One region of the Lysobacter sp. TAB13 genome, then DNA from elsewhere that is predicted to be linked to it. Evidence: riboswitches for the same ligand, from Rfam matches in the RefSeq annotation. Region 1 holds a riboswitch; each other region holds the start of a gene.
The links. A riboswitch is a leader RNA that binds a small molecule or an ion and turns the genes downstream of it on or off. The one in region 1 is predicted to bind cobalamin.
Positions count from the first base shown of each region.

Region 2: another riboswitch for cobalamin. It lies ahead of metE (5-methyltetrahydropteroyltriglutamate--homocysteine S-methyltransferase); the one in region 1 lies ahead of btuB (TonB-dependent vitamin B12 receptor).
Region 3: another riboswitch for cobalamin. It lies ahead of btuB (TonB-dependent vitamin B12 receptor); the one in region 1 lies ahead of btuB (TonB-dependent vitamin B12 receptor).

Region 1 covers NZ_JBFRDR010000012.1:174,384-183,849, reverse strand. Annotated here, with positions in the region: gene AB4Y92_RS15985 (hypothetical protein) at 1-2,917, shown strand, start outside; gene AB4Y92_RS15980 (hypothetical protein) at 2,976-3,920, shown strand; gene AB4Y92_RS15975 (hypothetical protein) at 4,100-4,972, shown strand; gene btuB (TonB-dependent vitamin B12 receptor) at 5,046-6,920, opposite strand; cobalamin riboswitch at 7,054-7,304, opposite strand; gene AB4Y92_RS15965 (TfoX/Sxy family protein) at 7,508-7,966, opposite strand; gene AB4Y92_RS15960 (GAF domain-containing protein) at 7,963-8,445, opposite strand; gene bioD (dethiobiotin synthase) at 8,595-9,281, shown strand; gene AB4Y92_RS15950 (phasin family protein) at 9,385-9,466, opposite strand, start outside.
Region 2 covers NZ_JBFRDR010000030.1:29,776-39,241, reverse strand. Annotated here, with positions in the region: gene AB4Y92_RS23365 (hypothetical protein) at 1-1,319, shown strand, start outside; gene metE (5-methyltetrahydropteroyltriglutamate--homocysteine S-methyltransferase) at 1,475-3,754, opposite strand; cobalamin riboswitch at 3,952-4,222, opposite strand; partial or broken gene AB4Y92_RS23355 (DUF6053 domain-containing protein) at 4,340-4,411, shown strand; gene AB4Y92_RS23350 (hypothetical protein) at 4,658-5,821, shown strand; gene AB4Y92_RS23345 (TonB-dependent receptor) at 5,992-8,115, shown strand; gene AB4Y92_RS23340 (aldo/keto reductase) at 8,168-9,214, opposite strand; gene AB4Y92_RS23335 (hypothetical protein) at 9,337-9,466, shown strand, end outside.
Region 3 covers NZ_JBFRDR010000004.1:224,518-233,983, reverse strand. Annotated here, with positions in the region: gene AB4Y92_RS07125 (hypothetical protein) at 1-519, opposite strand, end outside; gene btuB (TonB-dependent vitamin B12 receptor) at 576-2,486, opposite strand; cobalamin riboswitch at 2,596-2,839, opposite strand; gene AB4Y92_RS07115 (SDR family oxidoreductase) at 2,984-3,739, shown strand; gene AB4Y92_RS07110 (TonB-dependent receptor plug domain-containing protein) at 3,987-6,368, shown strand; gene AB4Y92_RS07105 (amidohydrolase family protein) at 6,575-8,620, shown strand; gene clpB (ATP-dependent chaperone ClpB) at 8,696-9,466, opposite strand, start outside.

The sequences.
Region 1 (9,466 bases):
CGGAACCTCGGCGCAGCCCGCGCAGCCGGGCACCTTCAACGCGGTCGAGCACATCCTCGGCGCGTCGGTGCCGTCGATGGATGCGGCCAATCGCGCCGCTTTCAGCCTGAGCCTGTCTTCGGAAGGCGCGACCATTCTGGAGTCCGCGCTCAGCGACGGCATGACCCCGATCGGGGTGATCTACAACTTCAAATACCTGGCCATGCGCCCGGCCTTGAAGGTGACCATCACCGCCGACTTCGAGCGCATCTACAACCACTTCAGCGCCAGCCTTGAAGGCCAGTACGCCTGGTTCAAGGCCGGTGTGGACGCGGCGTTCGAATCGTTGGTGCAGAACGGCGTCATCGATATCCAGGTCGAGGCCTTCACCGATGCCGACGACAAGCGCGACCAGGAAAAGTGGGCGCTGGATTTCTTCAAGGAAGATTTGCTGAGCAAGTGGTTCGAACCGACCCTGGTGCCGGGCAAGCTCGCGACCGATGCGGCCAACGCCGGCGGCGGCTCGAGCGGCGGTAACACCGGCGGCACGGGTGGTACTGGTGGTGGAACGGGTGGAACGGGCGGCGGCACCGGCGGAACCGGTGGCGGCACGGGCGGCACGGGTGGCGGCACCGGCGGAACCGGTGGCGGCACGGGCGGTACGGGTGGCGGTACCGGCGGAACTGGCGGCGGCACCGGCGGTACGGGTGGCACCGGCGGAACCGGCGGTGGCACGGGCGGCACGGGTGGCGGCACCGGTGGAACCGGGGGTACAGGTGGCACCGGCGGAACCGGCGGTGGCACGGGTGGCACGGGTGGCGGCACCGGCGGAACCGGTGGCAGCACCGGCGGCACCGCACCGGGCGGCGGCTTCAGCGGCGGCAGCACCGGCGCGAGTTCCGGCGGCGGGACCGGTGGCACCGGCGCCGGCACCGGCGGCACGACGGGCGGCACCACGCCGCCTCCCGCGCCGCAGATTCAACGCGCGGCGCTCAGCGTCGATTCGACCGAACCGGCGCCGTTGCCGGCCGGTCTGTCGGTCACCCACACGCCGGCCGCGAGCGGCCTGGCCGAAACCGTCACCGTGACCGGCGCCGGCGCGGTGGTGAAGGTGGACGATCAGGTCGTCGCCGCCGACGCGCAGGGACGCGTGTCCATCACGGTCAATCCCGATTCTTCCAAGCGCATCGATGTCGAGTGGCCGGCCACCGCGCAGGAACAGACCTTCGGCCTGTTCTTCGATTTCGATAAACCCGCCGAAGCCGGCTGGAACCCCAATACGCCTTCGCCGCAGTTCCGCGCCTACGTGGACAACACCACCACCGATCCGCGTTATCGCGACGCCTCGGGCACCTTGCGCATCGAAGGCGACGGCAACTGGACCGGCAGCGAACGCGGCGCCGATCGTCTGATGGCGTGGATCCGCGGTTTGCCGGCGCCGCGCAATCTCAACTTCCAGGCCTACGCCAGCCACGAGCACGTCAGCGGCGCCACCGAAACCGAGCGCGAACGCTACAACCGGCGCTTGTCGCAGCGGCGTCTGGATGTCGCGCTCGCGGTGGCGCGCCGCGCCGGCGCGACGTTCACCATCGCGGCGCAGGCCGCCAACGGCGATGTTCCCGCCAGCAGCCGTCCCGGCACGCATTCGGCGATGGGCGGCGATCCGGACAACCGCGTCGTGCACGTGACCGGCCGCGCCGCCGGCACCACGCCCAATCGCTGGCACGGCCGTCTGCGCCGTCCGGCTTCGGTGACGCCGCCGGTGATCCCGCCAGTGGTCCCGCCGGTCACTCCTCCGGTGACCCCGCCCGTCACGCCTCCGGTGACGCCGCCGGTGACCCCGCCGACTTTGCCCACGCCGCCCACCGCGGTGAGCCTGTCGCTCAAGCTCAAGTTCGTGCACCAGGAAGAACGCAAGAAACTGACCTTGCGCTACAACCGTTCCGAAGCCACGCGCCGCACCTACGCGCCGCAGGGTTTCTTCGGCCTGATGCTGGGCGATCTGCGCGACAAGTCGAAGTACTTCAAGGAAATCGATCTGGACGATCCGTTCTTCCGCCAGTTCGCGGTCGAGGCGAGCATGCCGATCGCGTTCGAGCCGATCGATCTCAAGTCGGCGCAGGTCGCGCTGGATTACGGCGACAAGACCAAGCCGCGCGATCACAAGCACGCCGATTTCGTGTTCACGCCGGGCGAAGTCGGGGTCAAGCGCTTCGAAGTGTTCATGAACCAGACCCGCGACATCGACTACGACGCCGCGTACCAGTACCACTTCGATCCGCAGTCCGACTGGGCCGCGGACAAGACCTCGTACACGATCCCGGCGGCGAAGACCGAAGACCGCACCTTGTTCGTCAATCCCTACGAGCACGTGGAGTTCCGTCAGTTCACCGCGACCCCGGGCGATATCGACTGGGACGTGGTCGAAGCCATCGACGTCAAGTTGCAGGCGCGCGGCTACGCTACGCCCGAGCCCAAGACCACGCTGACCCTGACCGCGAACTCCGGGCCCAAGACCTGGCGTCTGCGCGGCGCCAAGCCGGCGCCGGCCAATCGCGGCGTGACTTATCAGATCGTGCAGCGGCGCAAGGGCGCGGCCAATCCGGATCCGGCAACGCCGCCGGTCGAAGTCGATGTGCCCGAGCTGTTGATCCACGACAGCTTCGAGGACGCTCTGCAACTGGAGTTCATCCCGGTGTTCGATCCGGCCATGGTCAAGCGCGTCTACATCGACGTGAAGTACGAGGACGGCGCCTACAAGCGCAGCGAACGCATCGAGATGGCCGGCACCCAGACCGACCCGCTCAAGCTGCGCATCGCCCTGAAGAACGCGGACAAGCGCAAGTACCGCCGCCGCTTCACCTTCGTCGGCATGCAGGGCCAGTTCGATCAGCGCGCCTGGGTGGACGAGACGGAAGAACTGGTGGCGGTGCAATAAGCCGATGAACGCGACCATCGCCACCAGCGGCCAACCACGGCGCGACGCGAGACAGCCGATGAACCACGATGCGGATGCGGCGATGGGCGCGAGTCCATCGCCGGCGAAGGACGCAGCGCTGTTGGCCGCGCCCGTCGCCGCCACCTTGCAACGCCTGCGCGCGGTGCTGCCTACGCAGGCCGATGCGGCGCAGGCGATGCTCGCAGGCGCGCTCGCGCCGCTGCACGACTCGTGCTGGCCCGAGGTCGCCTGGAGTTTCAGCCGCCTCACCAACACCGGCCTGCCGGTGGAGTTCGCCTGGACCTCGCGCGAGGCCGCGGTGCGCTGGACCGCGGAAGTCGCCGCGCCCGAAGTCGATGAAAACCAGCGGCTGGCGATCGCCGCGCAATCGCTGGATTGGCAGGGCGATCTGGCGCCGTGGTTCGAGCATCAGCGCGGCACCCGGCTGAAGTTCGGCGCCTGGGCTTCGGCGCGCCATGGCGAGGGTCTGGCGACCAAGCTCTACGTCGATCTGCCCGACGGGCGCCTGCCGCCGGCATGGCGCAAGCGCCAGGCGCTGTTCGATTCGGCGTTGATGTTCTGGCGCATGTGCGGGGTCAATCCCGACGGCAGCGTGGAATGCTATGCGCGCGCCAGCGAACTCGATCTGGCCGCGCTGCGGATGTTGGCGCAAGCCACCCTCGGCGATGCCGGGCCGATGATGCGGCGCGTGGCGCAGGTGGTGTCGGCGAACGATCTGCCGCGCCCCTCGGGCGTCAGCCTGGCCTTGTCCGCCGACGGGCAAGTGCGCGCGCTGACCTGGTTCACCTTCGCCAAGGCGATTTTCCGCGACGACGCGCAAGTGGCCGCGTGCATGCGCGGGCTCGGCGAAGGGCTGTCGGCGCAGGTGTACGAGGCCCTGGCCGCCGGTCCCGCGGACGGCCGCTGGCGTCACGGTATGGTCGGCGTCGGTGCGGACATCGCCGGCAACACCTGGGTGCAATGCGGTTTGCGGCCGACGTGAAGCGGGCGAGCGGGTGCGCAATGCGGGAGCCTTCGATCGATGGAGCGATCACCATGCGTGGCGTGAACAAAGCCAATGACGCGAGTCCGCACCGCGGGTCCGGTCGCGAGCGCAGCGCGCGCTTCGACGTTGCCGCGTGCGAACAGGACATCGCGATCGGGTCCGGCGCAGTCGATTACATGCGCAGCGCCTATCTGATCGAAAGCCAGGTCGGCCAGGGCGGGCAACAACGCCGCGACCGCAACGGTTTCGTGACCGCATTGGGCGTGCGCGCGCTGCGTCGCCACGGGTTGCCCGTGCCGGGCGCGATGCTCGATACCCTGCAGGCGTGCCGATCCGCCCGCGGCGGTTTCCGTTTCTGGCCCGAAGATGCGCAACCCGACTGGGCGCCGGTGTTGCCCGACGATGTCGACGACACCGCGATCATGGCGCTGGAATTGCTGCATGCCGGGCGCATTGGCCTGGACGATGCGCGCCGCACCGCCTGCATGACCATCGCGCGGCGGCGTATCGCGCGCTTTCCCGCGCTGCGCCCGCCGTGGCTGCGCGTCGGCACGTTCTCGACCTGGAGCCGCGAAGGCGCGGCTTTCGATATGGTCGATTGCACCGCCACCGCGAACGTCCTCGGCTTCCTCGCTGCGATCGGCATGTCGCATCTGCCCGGCGTGCGCGAAGCCACGCAGATGCTCGACGCGGCCCTGCATTGGGCCGGCGACGATGAATTGCGTGCGAGCAGTTTGTCGCCGTTCTATCCCGATCCGGTCGAGCTGGTGCTGGCGCTGGAGCATGCGGCGAAATCCGGCGCGCAGGATTTGCACGAACTGCATAGCGCGGCCGCGGCGACCGGTTGGGGCGCGAACGCGGAATTGCGCAGTACGCATCCGGAGCATCGGGTGTGTTCGAGTCCCTACGGCGTCGCGGTGTGGCGCTCGCCGGAGCTCGCGCGCCTGCGCGGCTGGGCGCGCGAGATGGGCGAGGCGCGGATTCCCAAACCGTTGCCGCACTGGATCGGGGATTTCGAATCCGAGCTGACGTGCAGCGTGTTCGATTGACCGCGCCAAAAAACGAAGCCCGGCGATGCCGGGCTTCGTTTCGAACCATCGCGCGTAGCGATCGGCGCAACTATCAGGGCTTGGGCGCGTAACGCAGGGTCAGGAACCACTCGCGGCCGGGCTGGTTGTAGTACGACACGGTCTCGTACTCGCGGTCGAACACGTTGGCCACGCGCGCCTGCAGGCTCAGCGAATCGCTGATCGCGTACTCGGCGCGCAGGTCCATGGTGCCGTAGCCGCCGACGCGCACGCTGTTGGCGACGTCGTCGTAACGCGAGCCGTAACCCACCGCGGTCGCGCCGATGCGGAACTTGCCGAAGGCGCGATCCAGATCGATGCGCGCGCTGTGCTTGGCGCGGCGCGGCAGGTCGTTGCCGCGGAAGAAGCCGACGCGGTTCTCGGTGTCCAGATAGCTCGCGCTCGCCGCCAGGGTCCAGTCGGCGAAGGTCGTGTCGATACCGATCTCGGCGCCGCGCATGCGCGCGCGTTCGATGTTGTTCGGCAGGTTGATCGCCGAATCGAAGGTGATCAGCTGATCGACGCGGGTATCGAAACCGTCGATGCGCGCGTTGAAGCCGTCGCCGCGGTAGGCAAGGCCGATTTCCCAGGTCTTGGACTCTTCCGGCTTCAGATTGGCGTTGCCGAAGAACGGGAAGTACAGCTCGTTGAAAGTCGGCGCCTTGAACGCGGTGCCGTAACCCACGGTCACGCGCCAGCTCTCGGCGAAGTTCAGGCCCCACGCGGCGCCGCCGGTGGTATGGCCGCCGAACTGCTCGTTATCGTCGCGGCGCACGCTGGCTTCGAAGGACTGGTTGCCGAAACGGCCCTGGTACTGGACGAAGCCGGCCTTGTTGTCGCGATCGGTCTCGTCGTAGGAGGTGTCGCTGTCGACGCGGTCGCGCAGCCAATCGAAACCGGCGGTCAGCAAGTGGCCTTCGGCGAGGGTGAAGTCGGCCTGCAAGGTCGCGCTGTCGCGATCGGTATCGAAGTGGCCGACGCGCGCGCGCGAGGTGGTGTTGGCCGGGCCGACGAGGCCGCCGACCAGGTAATTTTCCGAGGCGTCGACGTTGCGGCCGGCGGTCAACTGCACGTGCACCGATTCGGAGGGACGCCAATCGACCTTGCCGCCGATCACTTGCTGCACCGTCTCGGAATAATTGCCGAAGCTGCCGTCGTACTCGTTCTGGCCTTCCGCGCGCAGCGCCTGGCCTTCGATGCTCCACTGCTCGTTGATCTCGACGCCGCCGCGAAGCGACAGCGCGTGGCTCTCGTAGCCGTCGCGATCGGGCTCGTCGGTGAAGCAGCCGGCGAACACCGGGAAGCCGGCGCCGCGGCAGGCGTTGATGCCCTGGGTCTTGCGGAAACTGTAGTCGGCGCCGAACCAGCCGCGTCCGCCGCGTCCGCCGAAGCCGCTGCCGTATTCGATGGTGCCGTTGCTGCCGCCGCCGACGTGCACGCGCGGGGCGAAGCCTTGCTGCTCGCGGCGGGTGAACACCTGGATCACGCCGCCGATGGCGTCGGCGCCGTACAGGCTCGAACGCGGGCCGCGCACGATTTCGATGCGGTCGATCAGTTCCAGCGGCAGATCCTGCAGCGCGGCCAGGCCCGAGGTCGGCGAGCCGATGCGGATGCCGTCCACCAGCACCAGCACGTGGTCGGATTCGCTGCCGCGCAGGAACAGCGTGGTCAGCTTGCCGGCGCCGCCCTGGTTGGCGATGGTGATGCCGGCGCGGCCGCGCAGCAGATCGTTGAGATCGCGCGCCTGGCTGCGTTCGATGTCGGCGCGGTCCAGCACCTCGACCGGGGTCAGCAGGTCGTTGACGCTGACCGCGGTGCGGTTGGCGGTGACCACGACCTCATCGAGATCGGTGGCGCCGCCGGCGGGCGCGGCGAGAGCGGTGGCCGGCAGGGCGCAGGCAATGGCGAGGGACAGATTCAGGCAACGCATGTGTATGACTCCAACGCACGCGCGATCCAGCGCGTGGCGACAACGGCTGATGGGCGGCGGCGGGGAAGGGACGTGCGGGCAGCGAAACGAGCGCGCAAAGGCGCTGCAGCCGCCGCAATGCCCTCCGCATCGCAACCTGTGGCGCACCGAGGCCGGTCTCCGGACTCGCAAGCGGAGCCGATGCGATCGACTCCCGGACGCGGCGCCTTCCCGTGCCTGTGCACAGTGGCGGTGGCCGCGACCTGACTTGCTTACCGTTGCGGGGGCAGTGCCGGAATGGGCGGGGCGGGTCGGATCGTCCGACCGGACCTGAGCGCGTCACCGGCTTCCCGTTTCAACCCCGGCGGCAGCAGCCGTGGGGTCACCTCGAAGCGGGGCGCAGTGTACGCGATGTAGGGGCGGGGCGCCTGAGTGGCGGGGCTGCCCTCACCCCGGCCCCTCTGCCGCAAGCGGGCGAGGGGCGTTAACGGCGAATTGCTCAGTCGAATGCAGAGCCCTTCTACCGCTTGCGGGAGAAGGTGCCCCGAAGGGGCGGATGAGGGCGCGCGGCCCAACCTGCCGCGCCGCGAACCCGCGACCGACCCGGATCAGTCGTTGCGATCGTCCGCGTCGTGCGAATCATGCCCGTCGTCGTCCGACGGACCGTCGCGGTCGTTGCCGTCGTCTCGATCGTTGTCGTCGTCATCGCGACCACCGCCGAACGCGGTCGGCTCATCGAACCGCTCTTCCTGCGCATGCATCGTCGTATGCACCGGCGCGGCCGCCGGCTTGTTGCGCGGCGCCGGCAGCAGCGCGGTCGCAGCTTCAGCGGCCAGGATCAGCTCCTGGCGGCGTTCTTCGCTGATCTCCTGCCAGTGGCAGTCCAGCAGCGCGCCTTCGATGGCGTACAGCAGGTTCAAGGTCGGTTTGAAGCCGGCGCGCTTGACCCGCATGAAGGCTTCGACGGTGCCGATGGCGGCGATGTCCTCGTGCGTGCGCAGCCCGACCTGACGCAGCCAGGCCGCGCTCTTGGGGCCGATGTTGCGCATCTTGGGGGCGGCGGTCATGCCAGCGACTCCAGGTAGACCCGCGCCAGCGCTTCCAGCCCGGCCTGATCGTCGGCGTCGAAGCGTTCCGGCACCGGGCTGTCCAGATCGAACACACCGATCAGCTCCTCGCCCCGCAGCAACGGCACCACCACTTCCGAACGCGAGGCCGCGTCGCAGGCGATGTGGCCGGGGAAGTCGTGCACGTCGGCGACGCGCTGGGTCTGGCGGCTGGACGCGGCCGCGCCGCACACGCCCTTGTCGAGCGGAATGCGCACGCAGGCGGGCAGGCCCTGGAACGGGCCGACCACCAGTTCGCGGCCGTCGTAGAAATAGAAACCGACCCAGTTGAGCTGCGGCAGAGACTGGTTGACCAGGGCCGACAGGTTGGCGGCGTTGGCGACGCGGTCGCGCTCACCGTCGAGCAGCGCACGCGCCTGCTCGACCAATTGCGCGTACTGCTCGGGCTTTCCGCCCGAAAGTGCTGAGGCTGTATACATCTTCGGAGTGTAGCAGTGGTGCTCGCCACGACTACCATGGCCAGCCGGCAGTGCCGGAAAAGCGCGAGGTCAGTCACAAGCGCCAGACTGTTCCGCGCGGCAATCCGCCGTCATATCGTCCTCCAGCGACTTTTCGGACCCGAATCCCGATGCCTCCGCGAGCTTATCTCCCCGGCCTGTTCGTCACCGGCACCGACACCGGCGTGGGCAAATCCGTCGTCAGCGCCTCATTGCTGCATGCGATCCGCGCGCTCGGCGCGCGCGCGATCGGCATGAAGCCGGTGGCGAGCGGCTGCGAGCCGGGCGCGCAAGGCTGGCGCAACGAAGACGCGCTGCTGTTGCAGGCCGCCAGCGATCCCACGCCGCGCTACGAGGACGTCAACCCGTACGCGCTGCCGCTGGCGCTGGCGCCGGAGATCGCCGCGGCCGAAGCCGGCATCGAGATCGGCCTGGAGCCGATCCTCGCCGCATACGCGCGCCTGCGGGCGCAAGCCGACGTGATGGTGGTGGAAGGCGTCGGCGGTTGGGCCGCGCCGATCGATGCCCGGCTCGACCAGATCGATCTGGTGCGCGCGCTGGATCTGCCGGTGGTGTTGGTGGTCGGATTGCGCCTGGGCGCGATCAACCACGCCCGCCTGAGCGCGCGCGCGATCGCCGCCGACGGCGCGCGTTTCATCGGCTGGATCGCCAACGACATCGATCCGCAGATGGCGCGCATGGACGAGAACTTCGAAATCCTGCGCCGGCGCATGCCGGTGCCGTGCTGGGGCCGCGTGCCTTATTCGCAGCGTCCCGATCCGGCGCGGCTGGCGGAATCGCTGCGGCCGCAGGTGTAATTCACGGCCATCGCCGCGGCGGCGCGGACAACAAAAAACCCGGCAGCCTGCGCTGCCGGGTTTCGTGTATCCGCGTTACCCGCCGGAGAGAGAGACGTTGCGATTACTTCGCCGGAGCGGCGGTCGCCTTGGTCGCGGCCTTAGCGGCCTTCTCGACGTTGGCCTGGGTGGCCTTGGCGGCGGTT
Region 2 (9,466 bases), on a different contig from region 1:
TTGCGCCGGTCAGCGCGCGCTACTGGATCGCCGGTAAAGACGGCGCCTACGCGGCGATCGTCATCGACGGCAAGGGACCGCTGCTGACCTCGGCGATCCTCGGTGTTTCGCTCGGTATTATCGTCTCGACGATTCTGCTTCCCATCCTCTTCGTCTATCTGCGTACCAATACCACCCGTCGTCAGCCCTGGCAGATCGAAGAGACGACGGCCGCTTCGCGTATCGCGATCGCTGTCGGCCGCTTCGGCGCCGACGCTGTGGTGCTCGGAAGCCTGCTGGCGGCGATGAATCTGGCCGGCTGGCTGCTGGCCTGGGTGGTCGAACCGGTCGATGGCGTGCGGCTGGCCGATATCAGCCTCGGCCTGTGGTTGATCGCCGCTCCGGTCCTGATGGGCGCGGCCGCGCTGCGGATCGCCTTCGACTCATTACGCATCACGCGCAGAGCGCCGGGTGAGGTCTTGGCTTTTTTCCTGTGGCTGATCTTGTTTGCGATATCGGTCGCCAGCATGAAACCGGATCGGACCTTCACCGCCGCCCTTTTCGATTTTTACGGCTTTGCGCGCCCGATTGCCTACACGCTCCCGCCCGGAGACCACAGCGTGGTGATCGGCAGGGCACCGATATCGGCGGGAAGAATCGCCCTGGATGCAAAAGGTGGCCTGCTGTCCGAAGGCTACGGCGCCTCGCGTCTGAGCTGGATGGGATTGGCGGTGATGCTGGTTGCGCTCGCCGGGTTCGTCTACCGGCCACATCGATCTGGCCAACGCTTCCGTCCGGGCGGATGGGTCGCCCGCTTGCTGGCCGCCAGGCCGCCGGCACCGGCGCTGGCCGGCGCGCCTGCCGCGGCCTCGGCGCGGATGCCCGGGCTCGGAGTGTTTTTCGCCGAGTTCAAGCTGATCGCAAGAGGAAGGATCTGGTTGCTGTTGGCGTTACTGGTGGCGGCATTGGGACTGATCAGCGATTTTCGCCGCATCGCCGGCCCGGCCGCGGTACTGCTGTTGATTTTCGGCCTGTCCGCGCACGCCGGTCGCTGCGAGCAGACCGGGTTGCTCGCATTGACCCGAACGATGATCGTCCCGCCGTTCTTGCGAAGAGCCATGTTCGTGCTGGCGGGGACGGCATGGTCGGTGTTGCTTGCGTTGCCGGCGATGGGCAAGGCCGCGTTGGCGGGCAGTTTCGCGCCTGTCGCGATCGCGCCGGCCGCGGGCGCGATCGCCTCCCTGCTCGCGATCGTCCTCGCCGCCTGGGCGCGCTCGGCCGTGGCCCCGCGCCTGATCCTGCTCATCGTCTGGTATGGCTGGATCAGCGCGCCGCAATAGCGGCGGCGTGGATCGACGAAGGCTTCGAGTGCGTCGCCGCCGCAGGCGAAAGCCATCGGATGCGGCGACGCGGATCGGTCGGCGAGCACCGATCCGAAGCCGCGTCGCCGCGAATCCGGGAGCGCCGGGAATCCTCCGCGGCGCTCATGCCGCGGCTATGCCGCCGTCAGGGCCGTTTTGCGCAGTCCCTCGGCCGCCTGCACCATCGCCTGCAACGCCGCCCGCACCTCCGGCCAGCCGCGCGTCTTCAGGCCGCAATCGGGATTGACCCACAACTGCGCCGGCTCCAGCACGTCCAGGGCCTTGTCGAGCAGTTCGCTCATCTCGGCCCGGCTGGGCACGCGCGGGGAGTGGATGTCGTACACGCCCGGGCCGATGCCGTTGGGATAGCGATAGCGCGCGAACGCGTCGAGCAGTTCCATGCGCGAACGCGAGGTCTCGATCGAGATCACGTCGGCGTCGAGCGCGGCGACCGCGTCGATGATGTCGTTGAACTCGGCGTAGCACATGTGGGTGTGGATCTGGGTGGCGTCGCCCACGCCGCTGGCGGCCAGGCGGAAGGATTCGCCGGCCCAGGCCAGATACGCCGGCCAGTCGGCGCGACGCAGCGGCAGGCCTTCGCGCAGCGCCGGCTCGTCGATCTGGATCACGGCGATGCCGGCGGTTTCCAGATCCAGCACTTCCTCGCGCAAGGCCAGGGCGATCTGCCGGCAACTGTCGGCGCGCGGCTGATCGTCGCGCACGAACGACCACTGCAGGATCGTCACCGGTCCGGTCAACATGCCCTTGACCGGGCGATCGGTCTGCGACTGCGCGTAGCGGGTCCAGTCCACGGTCATCGCCCGCGGCCGCGACACCTCGCCGAACAGCACCGGCGGCTTCACGCAACGCGAGCCGTAGCTTTGCACCCAGCCGTGCGCGGTGAAGGCGAAGCCGTCGAGCTGCTCGCCGAAGTATTCGACCATGTCGTTGCGTTCGAACTCGCCGTGCACCAGCACGTCGATGCCCAGCGCTTCCTGCTCGCGCAGACATTGCACGGTCTCGTTTTCGAGGAAGCTCTGGTAAGCGTCGTCGTCGATCTTGCCGGCCTTGTGCTCGGCGCGGGCGCGGCGAACTTGCGCGGTCTGCGGGAACGAGCCGATGGTGGTGGTCGGGAACAGCGGCAGATTCAGCCGTTCCTGCTGCAGCTTGGCGCGCTTGGGATAGGGCGAGACGCGATTGGCCATGGCCGGTTCGACCGCGGCCAGGCGCTTGCGCACGCCGGCGTTGCGCAGCAGCGGCGAAGCCAGGCGCGCGGCGCGAGCGCTCGCGGCCGCGGCCAGATCGCGTTCGGCTTCGGCGTTGCCGGCCAGGGCGTCGGCGAGCAGGCGCAGTTCTTCGATCTTCTGTTTGGCGTAGGCCATCCAATGCTTGAGCGGCGTCGGCAGCTTCTTTTCCAGATCCAGATCGGCCGGCACGTGCAGCAGCGAGCACGACGGCGCCAGCCATTTCGCCCGCGCGCCGGCGCGGCGCGCCAGACTCAGCGCGGCGTCGAGATCGGCGCGCCAGATGTTGCGGCCGTCCACCACGCCCAGGCTCAGCGCGCGGTCTTCCGGCAACAGCGGCAGCACGCTTTCCAGTTGCTGCGGCGCGCGCACCAGATCCAGGTGCAGGCCTTCCACCGGCAACTGCGCGGCCAGCGCGGCGTTGTCGCCGAGCGCGCCGAAGTAAGTAGTCAGCAGGCGCTGCGGCGCATCGACTTCGGCCAGCGCGGCGTAGGCGCGGCGGTAGGCGGCGCGGTCGGCGTCGTCCAGATCCAGCACCAGGGCCGGCTCGTCGATCTGCACCCACTGCGCGCCGGCGGCCTTGAGCTTGGACAGCAGTTCGGCGTAGGCGGGCAGCAGGTTGTCGAGCAGTTCGCGCGGATCGCCGCCATCGATTCGCTTGCCCAGCTTGAGCAGCGACACCGGGCCCAGCAGCACGGGGCGCGCCTCAAGGCCCAGGGCCTGCGCCTGCGCCAGTTCGGCCAGCGGCTTGTCGCCGCGCAGGGCGAAGCGCTGGTTGGCTTCGAACTGCGGCACCAGGTAGTGGTAGTTGGTGTCGAACCACTTGGTCATTTCCAGCGCGCGCAGATCGCGGCGACCGTCCTGCAGGCCGCGGGCGAGGGCGAAGTAACCGGTCAGCGGGTCTTCGTCGAACGCGGCGCGGTGCGAGGCGGGAATTGCGTCGAACAGCACGGTGGTGTCGAGCACATGGTCGTAGAGCGAGAAGTCGTTGACCGGCACGATGTCGGCGCCGGCCTCGCGCGCGAGCCGCCAATGGCGTTCGCGCAGGGCGGCGGCGGTGGCGTGCAGCGATTGCGCGTCGCTGTCGCCTTTCCAGAACGATTCCAAAGCTTGTTTCAGCTCGCGCCGCGCGCCGATGCGCGGGAAGCCGAGAGGGGTGACGCTGATCATGATGAGTACCTGCGATGCGTGGGCATGACGCAGGGCAACGAAGGAAACCACGGCCGCGCCGGCCCGCACGCGGATGCGCCGGACTCCATCGCGAACCTTGGCTTCGACCTTCGCCCCCGCGGGCGAACCGGTCCGCGCTGCGCGGACGGCGTGCGGACACGCCGTCCGGCGCCACGTGGGCCGGAGTCGGACGGAAGGCGAACCTTCCGGTCGCGGCAGGTCTTCGGGCTCGGGACTTGGAGCGAGAAGTAGAGTGCAGACGAGTGAGAAACGAGCCGAAGCCGATGCTTCGCTCACTTCCCACTTGTCTGAACTCTACCCTCGCTTTTTCCTACTGAGGCCGCTTCCCGGGCATACCGCCCAGTGCCATGGCCCGTTCGTTTCCCATACCGCTGCGGGGCAGCTCCGGATTCGAACCGGATTCCCTCTGGCCACCGCCGGCGCGAGGCCGTCGATGGCGTGTCCCATCGCTCTATCTTTATGAAGCGATGTTCACCGTAACGGCGCCAAGGTACGCAGCGGGCGGGGCGAAGTCAATCGGCCCATCCCGCGGACCGAAGCACGAAGTCTTTTGTAGGAGGGGCTTCAGCCCCGATGCTTTTGGCTCAGATCGCGGTGAACGGATCGAAAAGCATCGGGGCTAAAGCCCCTCCTACAAAAACCCCGGCGGCAACGGCTTGTTTGCGGTTTATGGCCCCTGCGCGGCGACACGCGCCCGGCCGGGTTTCCGGCGGCTGGCGTTCATCCGCCGCCGACGAAGATGGCCTCACGCTTACAACCGTAACGCCGCACCTCACGCCGCCGTTGAGCTTGGCGAAGGCTGGGGCTAACGTTTGCATAGGCGCTACGCGCACGGCGCGGACCAGGACGGTCCCGCGCGATCCCGAATCCGGTGGGTGGAACATGTTTTTCGAAAGGACCCCGTTACTGGCTGGCCTGCTCGCATCGTTGCTGTGCGCGCTGGTCCTGGCGGCGTGCGCGAAGGATCCGCCGGCGCCGGCACAGGACGAGTCGGTCACCCTGGGCAGCCAGAACGAGATGCCCAAGGTCGCGCCGGTGCCGCCGAGCGAAGAGGACATCCTCAAGGGCACCTATTGGCCGCCGGCCAAGCTCGACGGCGGCGTCGCCCGGATCAGCTGCGAATACGACTACCCGCAATTCGGCGAAGGCCAGCGGCTGACCTCGCTGGAGTTCTTCAGCCTGGTCGATGCGCTGTCGCCGTGTCAGGCGCGCGGGGTGGTGCGGCTGCGCTATCAGGGCAAGATCGGCGCCGGCTTCACCGCGCTGGTGCAGCGCGTTTCGGCGATGGCCACGCGCATGGAGATCCAGACCCGCATCCTGGATATCGACTCCAGCGGCGGCCATGTCGAAGAAGCGATCCGCGCCGGCGATTCGATCGCCGAATCGGGCTGGGCGATCTGGGTGCGCGAGGACTCGGTCTGCCACAGCGCCTGCGTGCTGGTGCTGGCCGCGGGCGACACGCGTTCGGTCGAGGGCAAGGTCGGCATCCACCGGCTGATGCGCGACCGCTCCACCGCGACCTCGCGCGCCGAGCTCAGCCGCGAACTGCGCGCGATCAACCAGCAGGTGCGCGACTACCTGGAGCGCAACGGCGTGGCCACCGCGGTGTCGGACCTGATGATGACCATCGCCAACCGCGATCTGCGCATCCTGACCCCGGACGAACTCAAGCAATACGGCCTGGACGGCACCAACGCCGCTCAGGACGATCTGGACCGCATCCGCCTGACCCGCAAGTGCGGCGAAGACTTCGTCCGCCGCCGCGACGCCTTCCGCCGCGCCTTCGACGCGCAATGCATGGCCACCGGCAAGAACTTCGAATCCATGCCTCAGTGCGCCAACGCCCTGCAGGGCCAGTTCGGTTTCCCGGACAAGGCCTGCCCGTCCGACAGCCCGGCCGATCTGTACGCGCGCGACCTGCCGGAGCTGTTCCCGACCGAAGAGGCGCAGGCCGCGGACGCCGCGCAGGGCTCCAACGAGGCCTTGTCGAAGAGCGAATCCAAGAGCCTGGCGAAGAAGAAATCCGCGTCCGCGCCGGGCGAATAATCGGCGCAAATCCGGCGAAAACGGCCCGCTCGCGGAGCGCCGGCACGGCCGCGCCGCGGCCTTGAGCGCGCCGCGCACTTGCGATCGCCGTCTCATCCCCGGAAAATCCCCGCCTGTATAGCCAGAGCGCCTGTGGGGCTCGAGCCAAAAGCCTCGCAGGAGTTTTACCGATGTCCGCCTCTCCGCTCTCCCGGCTGGCGCCGGCGCGTCTCGCGCTGGCCCTGTTGCCCTTGTGCCTGTTCTCCCTGGCCGCTCACGCCGACGACGCGGCCGACGCCGGCGATCAGGTCCACGAACTCGACCAGATCCAGGTCCGCGGCGTCGCCGCTCCCAAGTTCGGCGCCCAGCGCAGTTTCAGCGCGACCAAGACCGACACCGCGCTGATCGAAGTGCCGCAGGCCGTCACCGTGCTGCCGCGCGCGCTGATCGACGCGCAGGGCGGGCGTTCGCTCAACGAAATGCTGTCGCTGGTGCCCGGCGTGGGACTCAACAACGGCGACGGCCAGCGCGATCAGGTCGCGATCCGCGGCTTCAGCGCGCTGGCCGACCAATACCTCGACGGCGTGCGCGACGACGCGATGTACTTCCGCGATCTGGCCAACACCGAGCGCATCGAAGTGCTCAAGGGCACCGCGGCGATGTTGTTCGGCCGCGGATCTTCCGGCGGTCTGGTCAATCGCGTCAGCAAGCAGCCGCTGGACACCGCGCAAGGCAAGCTGCGCCTGTACGCCGACAGCGAAGGCGGCCGTCGCGGCGAATTCGACGTCACCGGCCCGCTCGGCATCGGCGCCGGCCGTCTGGTCGGCGCGGTCGAGGATTCGGACACCTTCCGCGACCAGGGCTTCATCGAGCGCTGGCTGATCGCGCCGTCGTATCGCTTCGAACTCGGCGGCGGCCAGTTGCTGCTGCAGGCCAGCGCGCAGCGCGACGAACGCGTCACCGACTTCGGCATTCCCAGCCTGTTCGGCCGCCCGGTCGATGTTCCGATCGACACCTATTACGGTTCGGCCGATGCGCGCCACGACGATTACAGCCGCGCCCGCGTCAATATCTTCAACGCGACCTACAGCAAGGCGCTGACACCGCAGCTGGATCTGCGCGTGACCTTGCGCGGCACCGACTACACGCTCGACCGCCGCAACACCCTGATCACCGGCAATCCGTTCCTGCGCAACGGCCGCTGGATGTCGGCGCGGCGCCATGCCGGCAATACCCGCGACCAGCAGGCCTGGTTCGCCCAGACCGATCTGGTCTACGAAGGCGAGCGCCACCGTCTGCTGATCGGCAACGAGCTGAGCTACGAGCGCAAGGACCAGGCCAGTTACGGCGGCATCGCCACGCCGATCGATCTGCTCAACCCCGTGCTCGACCGTCCGACCTTCAATCCGCGCGCCGAGGCCGCCGCGCGCAGCCGCCTGCGCAACGCGGCTTTGTATGTGCAGGATCAGATCACCTTGAACCCGCAGTGGAAGGCGGTGATCGGCGCTCGCTACGACGACTATCGCCAGCAGACCCGCGACCGCGTCAACGCCGCCGCGCCCGCGCTGGACCGCAGCGATCGCGAATGGAGCCCGCGCCTGGGCCTGATCTGGATGCCGACGCCGCAGCAATCGCTGTACGCGAGTTGGGGCGAGTCGTTCCAGCCCTCGGCCGAGAGCCTGCCGCTGAGCACGGTCAACGTCGATCTGAGCCCGGAAACCACCAGCAATCGCGAAATCGGCTACAAGTTCGCGCGCGCCGACGGCTTGTTGAGTTTCGACGTGGCGGTGTTCGAGACCGAACGCGAACACATCAAGACCACCGACCCGGTCGATCCGCGCAAGCAGATCGGCGTGGGCACGCAGCGCACGCGCGGCGCCGAGGTCGGCTTGTCGGCGTCGTTGCTGGATCAGCGCCTTGATCTGTATGCCGGCTACGCTTATCTGGACGGCGAGATCACCAAATCCAACAACACCGCCAGCGGCGTGTCGTTCCAGGGCCGCACCTCGCCGCTGACGCCGCGCCACAGCGCTTCGGTCTATGCCGAGTACGCGCTGGGCCGCGGTTTCAGCGTCGGCGCCCTGGCCCAGCACGTGGCCATGCAGTACGCCGCGCCGACCAATCTCAGCGTGCTGCCGGCGTTCACCCGCTTCGATTTCAATCTGCGTTATCAGACCCAGTCGTGGGATTGGCGCCTGCGTCTGGAGAACGCGTTCGACAAGCGCTACTTCGCCTCCGCGCACGGTTCGGTCGATGGTTTCAATGCGCCGGGCGCGCCGCGCACGGTCAGCCTGACCATGGATTACCGCTTCTGATCGCGAGCGCGTAACGCGAATGCGGGCGCGGCCTGGGCCGCGCCCGCGACACTCACCAGCCGCGGCGGATCTGAGCGCCGCCGAACATCGCCTGCTGGATGCCGGGCAGGGCGAGGAAATCGTGCGGAAAGCCCAGCGCGATCGCGCTGGCTTCGTCCAGGCGCCGCCGTTGCTCGTCGTCGAATTGGACCTCGAGCGCGCCCAGGTTTTCCTGCAACTGCGCCAGCGTGCGCGCGCCGATCACCGGTGCGATCTCGAACGGCTGCTGCAGCAACCACGCCAGGGCGATCTGCGAGGGCCGGCGTTCGAGTTCGGCCGCGACCGCCTTGACCGTATCGGCGATGACCAGCGCGCGCTCGGTCAACGCGCCGTTGCCGATCGCCACCGCGCGCCGGCCCTGCGCCGTGGCCGGATCGAGATCGGCGCGCGAATACTTGCCGGTGAGCACGCCCGAGGCCAGCGGCGACCAGGCGCTGACGCCCATGCGCAGTTCGCGCGCCATCGGCAGCAATTCGCGCTCGCCTTCGCGCTGGGCCAGGCTGAATTCGATCTGCAACGCCACCAGCGGCGACCAGCCGCGCACCTCGGCCAGTGTCTGCAAACGCGCGGCTTGCCACGCCGGCAGATCGGATACGCCCGCGTACAACACCTTGCCGGCGCGGATCAGATCGTCGAAACCGCGCATGACTTCATCGCCGGGCGTGGTGTCGTCCCACGCGTGCAGATAGAGCAGGTCGAGGTAATCGGTGTCGAGGCGGCGCAGGCTCGCCTCCACCGACTGGCGCAGATTTTTGCGGTGATTGCCGCCGGCGTTGGGATCGCCCGGGTCGGTGCACAGCGAGTATTTGCTCGCGATCACCAAGCGATCGCGGCGGCCGCGCGCGAACTGGCCGAGCAGGGTTTCCGAACTGCCGCCGGTGTAGAAATTGGCCGTGTCCAGGTAATTGCCGCCGCGTTCGACATAGGCGTCGAACACCTGCCGGGCTTCGTCGGCATCGCTGCCCCAGCCCCAGTCCTTGCCGAAGGTCATCGTGCCCAGGCACACCGGGCTGACGCGCAGGCCGGAGCGGCCGAGTGTGCGGTAGTGATCGAGTTGCATCGCAAGCATCCTTGGTGAAGTTGCCGCGAGTTTAGGCAGCGCGTTCGCCTGGAAATATCCGCAGCTTGCGCTTGCGCGCGCGGGGACTAAGATCGCCGTGCAACCATTCACGGAGCCCGTGCATGTCCGGCGACGCGCCCAAGAGCTACAGCATCGATCTGTCGAAGCCCGCGGTGTGGAAGTTGATCGCGGTGATCCTGACGGCAGCGGCCGCGGTGGTCGCGGTGGCGTTGTGGCTGCCCTCGCTCGCCG
Region 3 (9,466 bases), on a different contig from region 1:
GCTGGCGATGTAGATCATGGTGGTGCGCACGAACAGCGGCCCCCATCGCCACAGGCGCGCCAGATACTGATCGAGATTGGGATGCGGATAACGGCCGCCGAACCAATAGAAGGCGCCGTTGGAAATCAGGAACGACACGGTCGCCGCGACCAGCGCCAGGCCCAGCCCGATCGCCACCGCGCGTCCGTTCGCGGCCATGCGCGGCGCGTACATCCGCCCGGCGTACCACAGCACCGCATAGGCCAGCAGCAAGGAGGCGTACGACGGCGTCACGCAGTAATGCTGGTAGAAGCTCAGGCCGCGGCCGGTGATGGCGACATAGTCGATCGCCACCGCCAACAGCATGAAACCGGCGAACAGCGCATGCCGGCGCAGATACACTCCGCCGAGGAAGAACACCGCCATCGACGCGTCGGGCAGGTGCAGCGCGCTGCCGAAGTGATGGAAGCGCGTGGCGATCATCAGCGTCAGCAGGATCGCGACGATGCTGGTTTTCACGGGCACGGACAGATCGTTCATCTCAGGCTCTCGGTGGAAGCCGGCCGCGCGGACGCGGCCGGGGTGGCGCGGTGACATCAGCGAAGAGGACGGTAACGCAGCGTCAGCAGATAGTTGCGGCCGGGCTGATTGTAGAAGGCCGCGGTTTCGTAATGCCGGTCGAACAGGTTATTGGCCGATAACTGCAAGCTCCAGGCCGCGTCGAAGGCGTAGCCCAGGCGCAGGTCGGTCAGAGCATAGCCGCCCAGGCTGCGGGCGTTGGCCAGATCGTCGTAGCGCTGGCCGGCGGCGTAGACGCTGGCGCCGAACGACACGGCGCGGGCGGCGCCCAGCTCGAAGCGGCGGTCCAGGTCGATGCGCGCGCTGCGGCGGGCGCGGCGCGGCAGGTAGTTGTCGTTGTAGCTGCTGCGGCTGTCGTTGCGCGGGTCCAGCCAGGTCGCGCTGGCGCGCAGGTCCCAGTCGGCCAGGCGGGTGTCGAGCACCGCTTCCAGGCCGCGGATGCGGGCGCGATCGACGTTGCCGGGCGCGCCGCGCGAAGCGTCGTAGGCGATCAGATCGTCGATCCGGGTCTGGTAGGCGTTGAGCGACCACATCTGCCGGCGTTCCCCACCGAATGTACCGCGCAGCCCGAGTTCGAAGCTGCGCGAGGTTTCCGGCGAGAGCTCCGGATTGCCGTAACCGGGGAAGTACAGCTCGTTGAAGGTCGGCGCCTTGAACGCGGTGCCGTAGCTGGCGGTCAGGCGCAGCGATTCGGTGAAATCCCAGCCCCACAGCACGCTGCCGGTGGTTTCCCCGCCGAACTGGCTGTCGTCGTCGCGGCGCAGGCTGGCCTGCAGCGCATGCGCGCCGAAGTCGCGCTGCCATTGGCCGAAGGCGCCGCGCAGGATGCGATGGTCGCGCGCATAGCGGGTATTGCTTTCGATCTCGTCGCGCTGCCAATCGAAGCCGGCGGTCAGCAGATTCTGGCCGAGCCTGAAATCGCCCTGCACCGAACCGAGCTGACGCCGTGTATCGAAGGTGCTCGAATACTTGCCGTTCTTGTAGTTGTCGCTCAGATCGGCGCTGCGCCCGGCGTTGAGGCTCACGCTGACGCGGTCGTTGGGCTTGTAGCGCAGCTTGGCGCCGGCCACTTGCTGCACGGTGTCGGCCTGATTGTTCTGGCTGCCGTCGTAGAGGTTGTTGGCTTGCGCGCGCAGCACGCGCGCCTCGGCGTCCCATTGTTCGTTGAAGCGGTAGCCGCCCTGCACGGTCAGCGAGCTGTTGCGGTAGCCGTCGCGGTCGGGCGAGTTGGTGAAGCAGCCCGCGCCGCCCGGCGAGGGCTTGCCGCGGCAGGCGTTGATGCCGTCGGTGTCTTCGTGCGCGGCGTTGATCGAATACCAGCCGCGCTCGCCCTTGCCGGCGACGCCGGCGGAGCCGCGATGGGTCTGGTTGCTGCCCAGCGACAGGCTGAAGTTCGGCGCGAACGCGCCCTGCGGGCGGCGGGTGAAGATCTGGATCACGCCGCCGATGGCTTCGGAGCCGTACAGGCTGGAGAACGGCCCGCGCACGATTTCCACGCGTTCGATCTGCTCCACCGGAATGTCCTGCAGCGAGGCGCCGCCGCTGGTGGCCGAGCCGAGCTTGATGCCGTCGATCAGCACCAGCACGTGATCGGATTCGGTGCCGCGCAGGAACAGCGAGGTGGATTTGCCCGCGCCGCCGTGGTTGGCCAGCGATGCGCCCGGCGTGCCGCGCAGCAGGTCCGGCAGCGAGGCCGGCTGCAGGCGCTCGATGTCGGCGCGATCGATCACCGTCACCGCGGCCAGGGTCGCGTCCTGGGTCTGGGCGGTGCGGCTGGCGGTGACCACGACCTGGTCGATATCCACCGCGGTATCGGCGCTGGCGCCGAAAGCGGCGCCGGCCAGGGCGGCGCACAAGGCGGTGTTCAGGACAAGCCGCGCGGGGCGCGGCGAAAATGCAACGGCAACTACAGACGCAATCACTGGCAGGTCTCCACGGCCGCGCCTCACCCGCGCGGTCCAGACTAGGTCGGGACACACGAAGAGCGGCAAGGGAGGCAGGCGCGAGCGCAGGATTCCCGAGACACGGCCCTCCGCCTGTCGGTTCGCGCTCCGGGCCGGTCTCCGGGCTCGCGAGCGGAAGCGATCGGTGCGAACACCCGATCGCGGTTCCCGCAACGCGCCTTCCCGTGCATCAGCACAGTGGCCAAGAGCGTTGCGTTGACTCGCCTACCGTTGCGGGGGCAGCTCCGGCTTGAGCGTTCGGCATGAGCCGCGCGCCACCGGATTCCCGTTTCAATCGCCCGACTGTGTCGGCGATCACCTTGAGCGCGGGCATCTTAACAGTGCCGCCCGGTGGCGGCGCCAGGGTATGGGCCTCGATGGGGCACATGCCCGGCCCCCCAGGCACATTTCAGACGCGTCTGATTCATTCGCGGGCGCGGTCCGTGGACCATGCACTCACCCGCCGCGACCCGATCCCGCCGATGAATGCCACCGACTTGCGCCTGAGCCCCGCCCCGAGCGTCCGCAGCCTGATCCTCGGCGCGCAGTCGGGTATCGGCCGCGCCCTGTCGGCGCGTTTGTCGCGCCGCCGCGGCCAGCTGACCCTGGCCTGCGCCGATCTGCAGCAGTTGGACGCCACCGCCGACACCCTGCGTCCGCTGGCCAAGTCCAGCATCGACACCCATCGGGCGCAGTTGGACGACACCGACAGCCTGCGCCGCCTGTTCGAGCGCGCCGGCCGGATCGACCACCTGATCATCGCCGCCAGCGCGCCGGCACCGGTCGGGCACTTGGCCGAGCTGGACCTGGATCAGGCGCGGCAGGCGTTCGAACGCAAGCTGTGGGGCTCGATCCAGGCCGTGCAGCTGGCCCTGCCCTATCTCAGCGGCCACGGCAGCGTGACCCTGACCAGCGGCATCGTCGCGCGCAAGGCCACGCCCGGCGCGCTCGCCCGCACCGTGATCAACGCCGCGCTGGAAGCCAGCGTCAAAGTGCTGGCGCGCGAACTGGCGCCGCTGCGCGTCAACGCCGTCAGCCCGGGCCTGACCGACAGCGACGGCTACCAGGGCATGGAACCGTTCGCGCGCATGTCGGCGCTGGCCCGGGCCGGCGAGAAGCTGCCGGTCGGCCGGATCGGCCGCACGGACGAAATCGCCTCGGCCTATCTGTTCGCGATCGACAACGCCTACGTCACCGGCACGGTGATCGACGTCGATGGGGGCGCGTTGATCGCCTGAGCCGCCCCGCGGCGCATGTCGCCGCACCCTCTTCCGGACGCCGGGATCGCTATTGTTGCGACCCGGCGTTTTTTTTGGGGCCGGGATTCGGGATTGGCCGCGCTTCGGAGCGCCCCGGCGCCAAAACTGGGGCGCGTACCACTTTTTGGCTACTTGCGTTAGGCACAGCTTGGCCGCTTTATTGACCCACTTGTTATAAGCGTGTTAAACCCGATTGCCATCGATGTCATCCCCATCAGGAGTCTTCATGCACGCCAGTCGCAAGCTCACCGGCCCCCTTCACCCACTGGCCCTGGGCCTGCTGATCGCATTCGCCGCGCCCGCCGCCTTCGCTCAAGACGCGGCCCCGCAAGGCGATCCCAAGACCCTGGACCAGGTCATCGTGACCGGCACCCGCGTGTCCGACCGCACCGTCGCCGAATCGACCGCGCCGATCGACATCATCACGCCGGAAACCCTCGAAGCCAGCGGCACGGTCGAACTGGCCACCGCGCTGGCGCGCGCCCTGCCCTCGCTGAACTTCCCGCGCCCGGCCATCACCGACGGCACCGACGCGGTGCGCCCGGCGCAGTTGCGCGGGCTCGCGCCCGATCAGGTGCTGGTGCTGGTCAACGGCAAGCGCCGTCACACCACCGCGCTGATCAACCTCAACGGCAGCCAGGGCCGCGGCTCTTCGCCGGTGGACCTCAACGCCATTCCGATCGCCTCCATCGAGCGCGTGGAAGTGCTGCGCGACGGCGCCTCGGCGCAGTACGGCTCCGACGCCATCGCCGGCGTGGTCAACATCGTGCTCAAGGGCAGCGATTCGGGCGGCAGCATCGCCGCGCGCTACGGCCAGTACAGCGCCGGCGACGGCGAGCAGTACCAGCTGTCGGGCGATGTCGGCCTCAAGCTCGGCGAAAACGGCAAGGTGCATCTGGCCGCGCAGGGCGGACATCAGGACCAGACCAACCGCGCGCGTCCGTTCCAGGGCGTGGTGGAACAGCGCTACGGCGATCCCGAGATCGACAGCGGCGCGGTGTCGTACAACGGCGAATACAAAGCGACCGATTACCTGACCTTCTATTCATTCGGCAGCTACAGCAAGCGCGATGTGCTTTCCAACGGCTATTTCCGCTTCGCCGGCGACGCGCGCAACATCCCGTCGATCTATCCGAACGGTTTCCTGCCGCAGATCCACAACATCAGCAAGGACCGCGCCGCGGTGGTCGGCCTGCGCACCGAGACCGCGGGCGGCACCCAGATCGATTTCAGCTACAACTACGGCCACAACGGCCTGACCTTCGACATCGAGCACACCCTCAACCGCAGCCTGGGCCCGACTTCGCCGACGCAGTTCTACGCCGGCGCGCTGGAAGTGACCCAGCACGTGTTGAACCTGGACTTCACCCGCCCGGTGGATTTCGGCTGGCAGTACCCGGTGACCTTCGCCTGGGGTGCGGAATGGCGCGGCGAGGAATTCAGCCAGCGCGCCGGCGAACCGCTGTCCTACGCCAACGGCGGCGTGCCCGCGTCCAACGGCCAGATCATTCCCGGCGCGCAGGTGTTCTCCGGCTTCCGCGCCAGCGACGCCGGCCAGTTCGACCGCCACAGCTACTCGCTCTATGCCGATGTCGAGGCCGACCTGACCGACAAATTCTCCGCCGGCCTCGCCGCGCGCTACGAGAGCTACAGCGATTTCGGCGACACCACTTCGGGCAAGCTGTCGGCGCGCTACGCTTTCACCGACAAGGTCGCGCTGCGCGCCACTGCCTCCACCGGCTTCCGCGCGCCGTCGCTGCAGCAGCAGTTTTTCCAGTCGATCGCGACCAATTTCATCAGCGGCGTTCCGTATGAAATCGGCACCTTCCGCGTCGATAACCCGGCCGCGGTCGCATTGGGTTCCGAGCCGCTGAAGGCCGAGGAATCGACCAACTACAGCCTGGGCCTGGTGCTGCAGCCGTCGGATGGCTTGTACATCACCATCGACGCGTACCACATCACCGTGGACGATCGCATTCTGCTGTCGGAAAACCTGACCAGCGCCGCGGTGCGCAATTATCTGCAGGCCAACGGTTATCCGGGCATCGGCGGCGGGCGTTACTTCACCAACGCGGTCGACACCAAGACGCAGGGCGTGGACATCGTCGCGACCCAGGCCTGGGATTGGGCGTCGGGCAAGCTCAACCTGACCTTGGGCTACAACTACTCCAAGACCGAGATCGAGAAGATCGCGCCCAACCCGGCGCGCCTGGCGGCGATCGATCCGAACGCGGTACGCATCGGCCGCACCGAGATCGGCCGCATCACCAAGGGCGCGCCGAAGGACAAGTTCTTCCTCGCCGGCGACTGGAAGACCGGCAACTGGAGCTTCAACGCCACCGCCACGCGCTACGGCGAGTTCACCGAACTGCACGCGACCGATCCGCTGCAAGACCAGACCTACGGCGCGAAGTGGACGCTGGATCTGGCCGCGACCTATCGCTTGAACAACTGGGACTTCACCTTGGGCGGCGACAACGTGCTCAACGAATATCCCGACGAGCAGAAGCTGGTCCTGGGCACTCGCAACTACCTGCCGTACAACACCGCCTCGCCGTTCGGCTTCAACGGCGCCTTCGCTTACCTGAAGGTCGGCTACAAGTGGTGAGTTAGGACTCAGGCGACACACGCGACCCGACGGCCCGGATTTCCGGGCCGTCGTTTTTCCGGGCGATTTTCCATCCTTCCGGCACATACCCGGATGGCCCGGATCGGCTATATACCAAGCCTGCCACCGCACGCACCGGCCATCGCCGGACCTGAGCAAGTGCGAGGCTCCGCACATCGCCCTTACGCAAAGCCGAGGCCCACGCCATGCGCATGACCGCTCCGCTGTTGCTGTCGCTCGTCCCGATGATGCTCGCCCTGGCCGTATCCGACGCCCTCGCCGCGCCCGGCAAGCGCGAGCAGACCGTGTTGATGCAAGGCAAGCCCGCCGGCCAGCAGAGCGTGGACACCGCCGCCGACGGCAGCGCCCAGGCCGAATTCCAATACCAGGACCGCGGCCGCGGCGATCACATCAAGAGCCGCTGGACCCTGGACGCCGCCGGCATCCCGACCCAGTACGACGCCGAAGGCAACAACTACCTGAAAGTCCCCATAAGCGAGCATTTCAGCGTGCAAAGCGGCAAGGCCAGTTGGAAGAACGACAGCGAACACGGCGAGAAAACCCTGAGCGCGCCGGCGTTCTTCCTGCCGCTCAACGCGACGCCGGAAATGCAGGCCGTGCTGGCGCGCGCTCTGCTCAAGGCGCCGGGCCGCAAGCTGGCGCTGTTGCCGGCCGGCGAAGCGCGGCTGGAAGAAGCCGGCACGTTCGACATCGCAAGCAAGAACGGGCCGCAGCGCTTGTCGCTGTACCGCATCGCCGGCATGAACTACACGCCCGATTCGGTGTGGCTGGACGCGAACGGCGATACCGCGGCGGTGATCTTCTCCTCCGGCTGGGTGTCGGTGATCGCACCGGAGTTGGCCGATTCGCTACCCAAGCTGATCGAATTGCAGGACAACGCCGGCGCGCAGTGGTCGCTGCGCATGGCGCGCGAACTCACCCACGCGCCCAAGGGCCCGCTGCTGATCCGCAACGCGCGCCTGTACGATCCGCGCGACCTCACGGTGACGCCCAACACCAGCGTGCTGGTCGAAGGCGAACGCGTCATCCGCGTCGCCCCGGACGCGGCGATGAAAGCGCCCGCGAACGCGGAAATCTTCGACGCCGGCAACCGTTTCCTGATGCCGGGCCTGTGGGACGTGCACAAGCACTACTCCGATTCCGACGGCGCCATGGACATCGCCAACGGCATCACCAGCAGCCGCGATCTGGCCAACAACACCGACGCGTTCCTGGACAAGATCAAGCGCTTCGACGCCGGCACCGAGATCGGCCCGCGCGTGCTCGCCGCCGGTTTCATCGACGGCCCCGGCCCGTATGCGGGGCCGACCAAGATGCTGGTCGCCACGCCGGAAGAAGCGATCAAGGCGGTGGACTGGTACGCCGACCACGGCTACATGCAGATCAAGAGTTACTCATCGCTAAAACCCGAGCTGGTGCCGGTGATCGCCGACCGCGCCCACGCCCGCGGCCTGCGCTACAGCGGCCACGTGCCGGCGTTCATGTCGGCCAAGCAGTTCATCGAAGGCGGCGCCGACGAGTTGCAGCACATGCTGTTCGTCGAACTCAACTTCATGTACCCGCGCGTGCAGGACACCCACACCATGGCGCGGCTGACCGAAGTCGGCGCGCACGCGTTCGAGTTCCCGCCGGACAAGCCGGAAGTGCGCGAGTTCATCGAGTTCCTCAAGCGCCACCACACCGTGATCGACCCGACCATGGGCATCGAAGAGGACTTGTTCGCCGGCAATCCGCAGGACAAGACGCCGCCGGGCCTGAAGACCGTGGCCTCGCGTTTGCCGCCGCAGGCGCAGCGCAATCTGAGCTGGGGCGCGCTGAAAGCGCCGAAGGGCGAGGAAGAGGCCTACGCGAAATCGTTCCCGGCGATGATGCGCCTGCTCAAGGCGCTGTACGACGCCGGCGTGACCATCATGCCCGGCACCGACGCGCTGGCCGGCTACATGCTGCATTCGGAACTGGTGTCGTATTCGCGCGCCGGCATTCCCAACGCCGAGGTGCTGCGGCTGGCGACCTTGACGCCGTCGCAGGTGCTGGGTGTGGATAAGGATCGCGGCGTGATCGCGCCGGGCAAGTTCGCCGACCTGGTACTGATCGACGGCGACCCGATCAAGAACATGGAAGACATCCGCAAGGTCGAAGCGGTGTTCAAGGGCGGCAAGCGCTTTGATCCGGCGCAGATCGAGAAGGCCCTGGGGATCGTGCCGCGCAAGGCGGTGGCGGTCGGACAGTAACGCCACGCCGCGATGCCTGAAACCAGAACGGCCCGCATATGCGGGCCGTTCTGGTCTTCGCCGATCGCAGGCCGATCAACTCTTGCGGAACACCAGATGCCCCGCCTCGGCCTCGACGCCGATGGTGTCGCCGCTGACGAACTCGCCGCCGAGAATCTTCTGCGCGAGCGGATTCTCCAACTGCTGCTGCACCGCGCGCTTGAGCGGACGCGCACCGTAAACCGGGTCGAAACCGACGTTGCCGATCAGGGTCAGCGCCGCATCCGACAGCGCGAGCTTCAGGCCGCGTTCGCCCAGGCGCTTTTCCAGGCCGTGCAGCTGGATCTTGGCGATCTCGCGGATCTGGCTCTTGTCGAGCGGATGGAACACGACGATATCGTCCAGGCGATTGATGAATTCCGGACGGAAGTGCGCCTGCACCACGCCCATCACCGCCGCCTTCATCTGGGTGTAGCTTTCCGGCGTGTCGTCGTTGTTGAGTTCCTGGATCATCTGCGAGCCCAGGTTCGAGGTCATCACGATCACGGTGTTGCGGAAATCCACCGTACGGCCCTGGCCGTCGGTCAGGCGGCCGTCGTCGAGCACTTGCAGCAGGATGTTGAACACGTCCGGATGCGCCTTCTCGACTTCATCGAGCAAGATCACGCTGTACGGACGGCGGCGCACGGCCTCGGTCAGATAGCCGCCTTCTTCGTAACCGACATAGCCAGGAGGCGCGCCGACCAGGCGGCTGACCGCGTGCTTCTCCATGAACTCGCTCATGTCGATGCGGATCATCGCGTCGGGCGAATCGAACAGGAATTCGGCCAGCGCCTTGCACAGTTCGGTCTTGCCCACGCCGGTCGG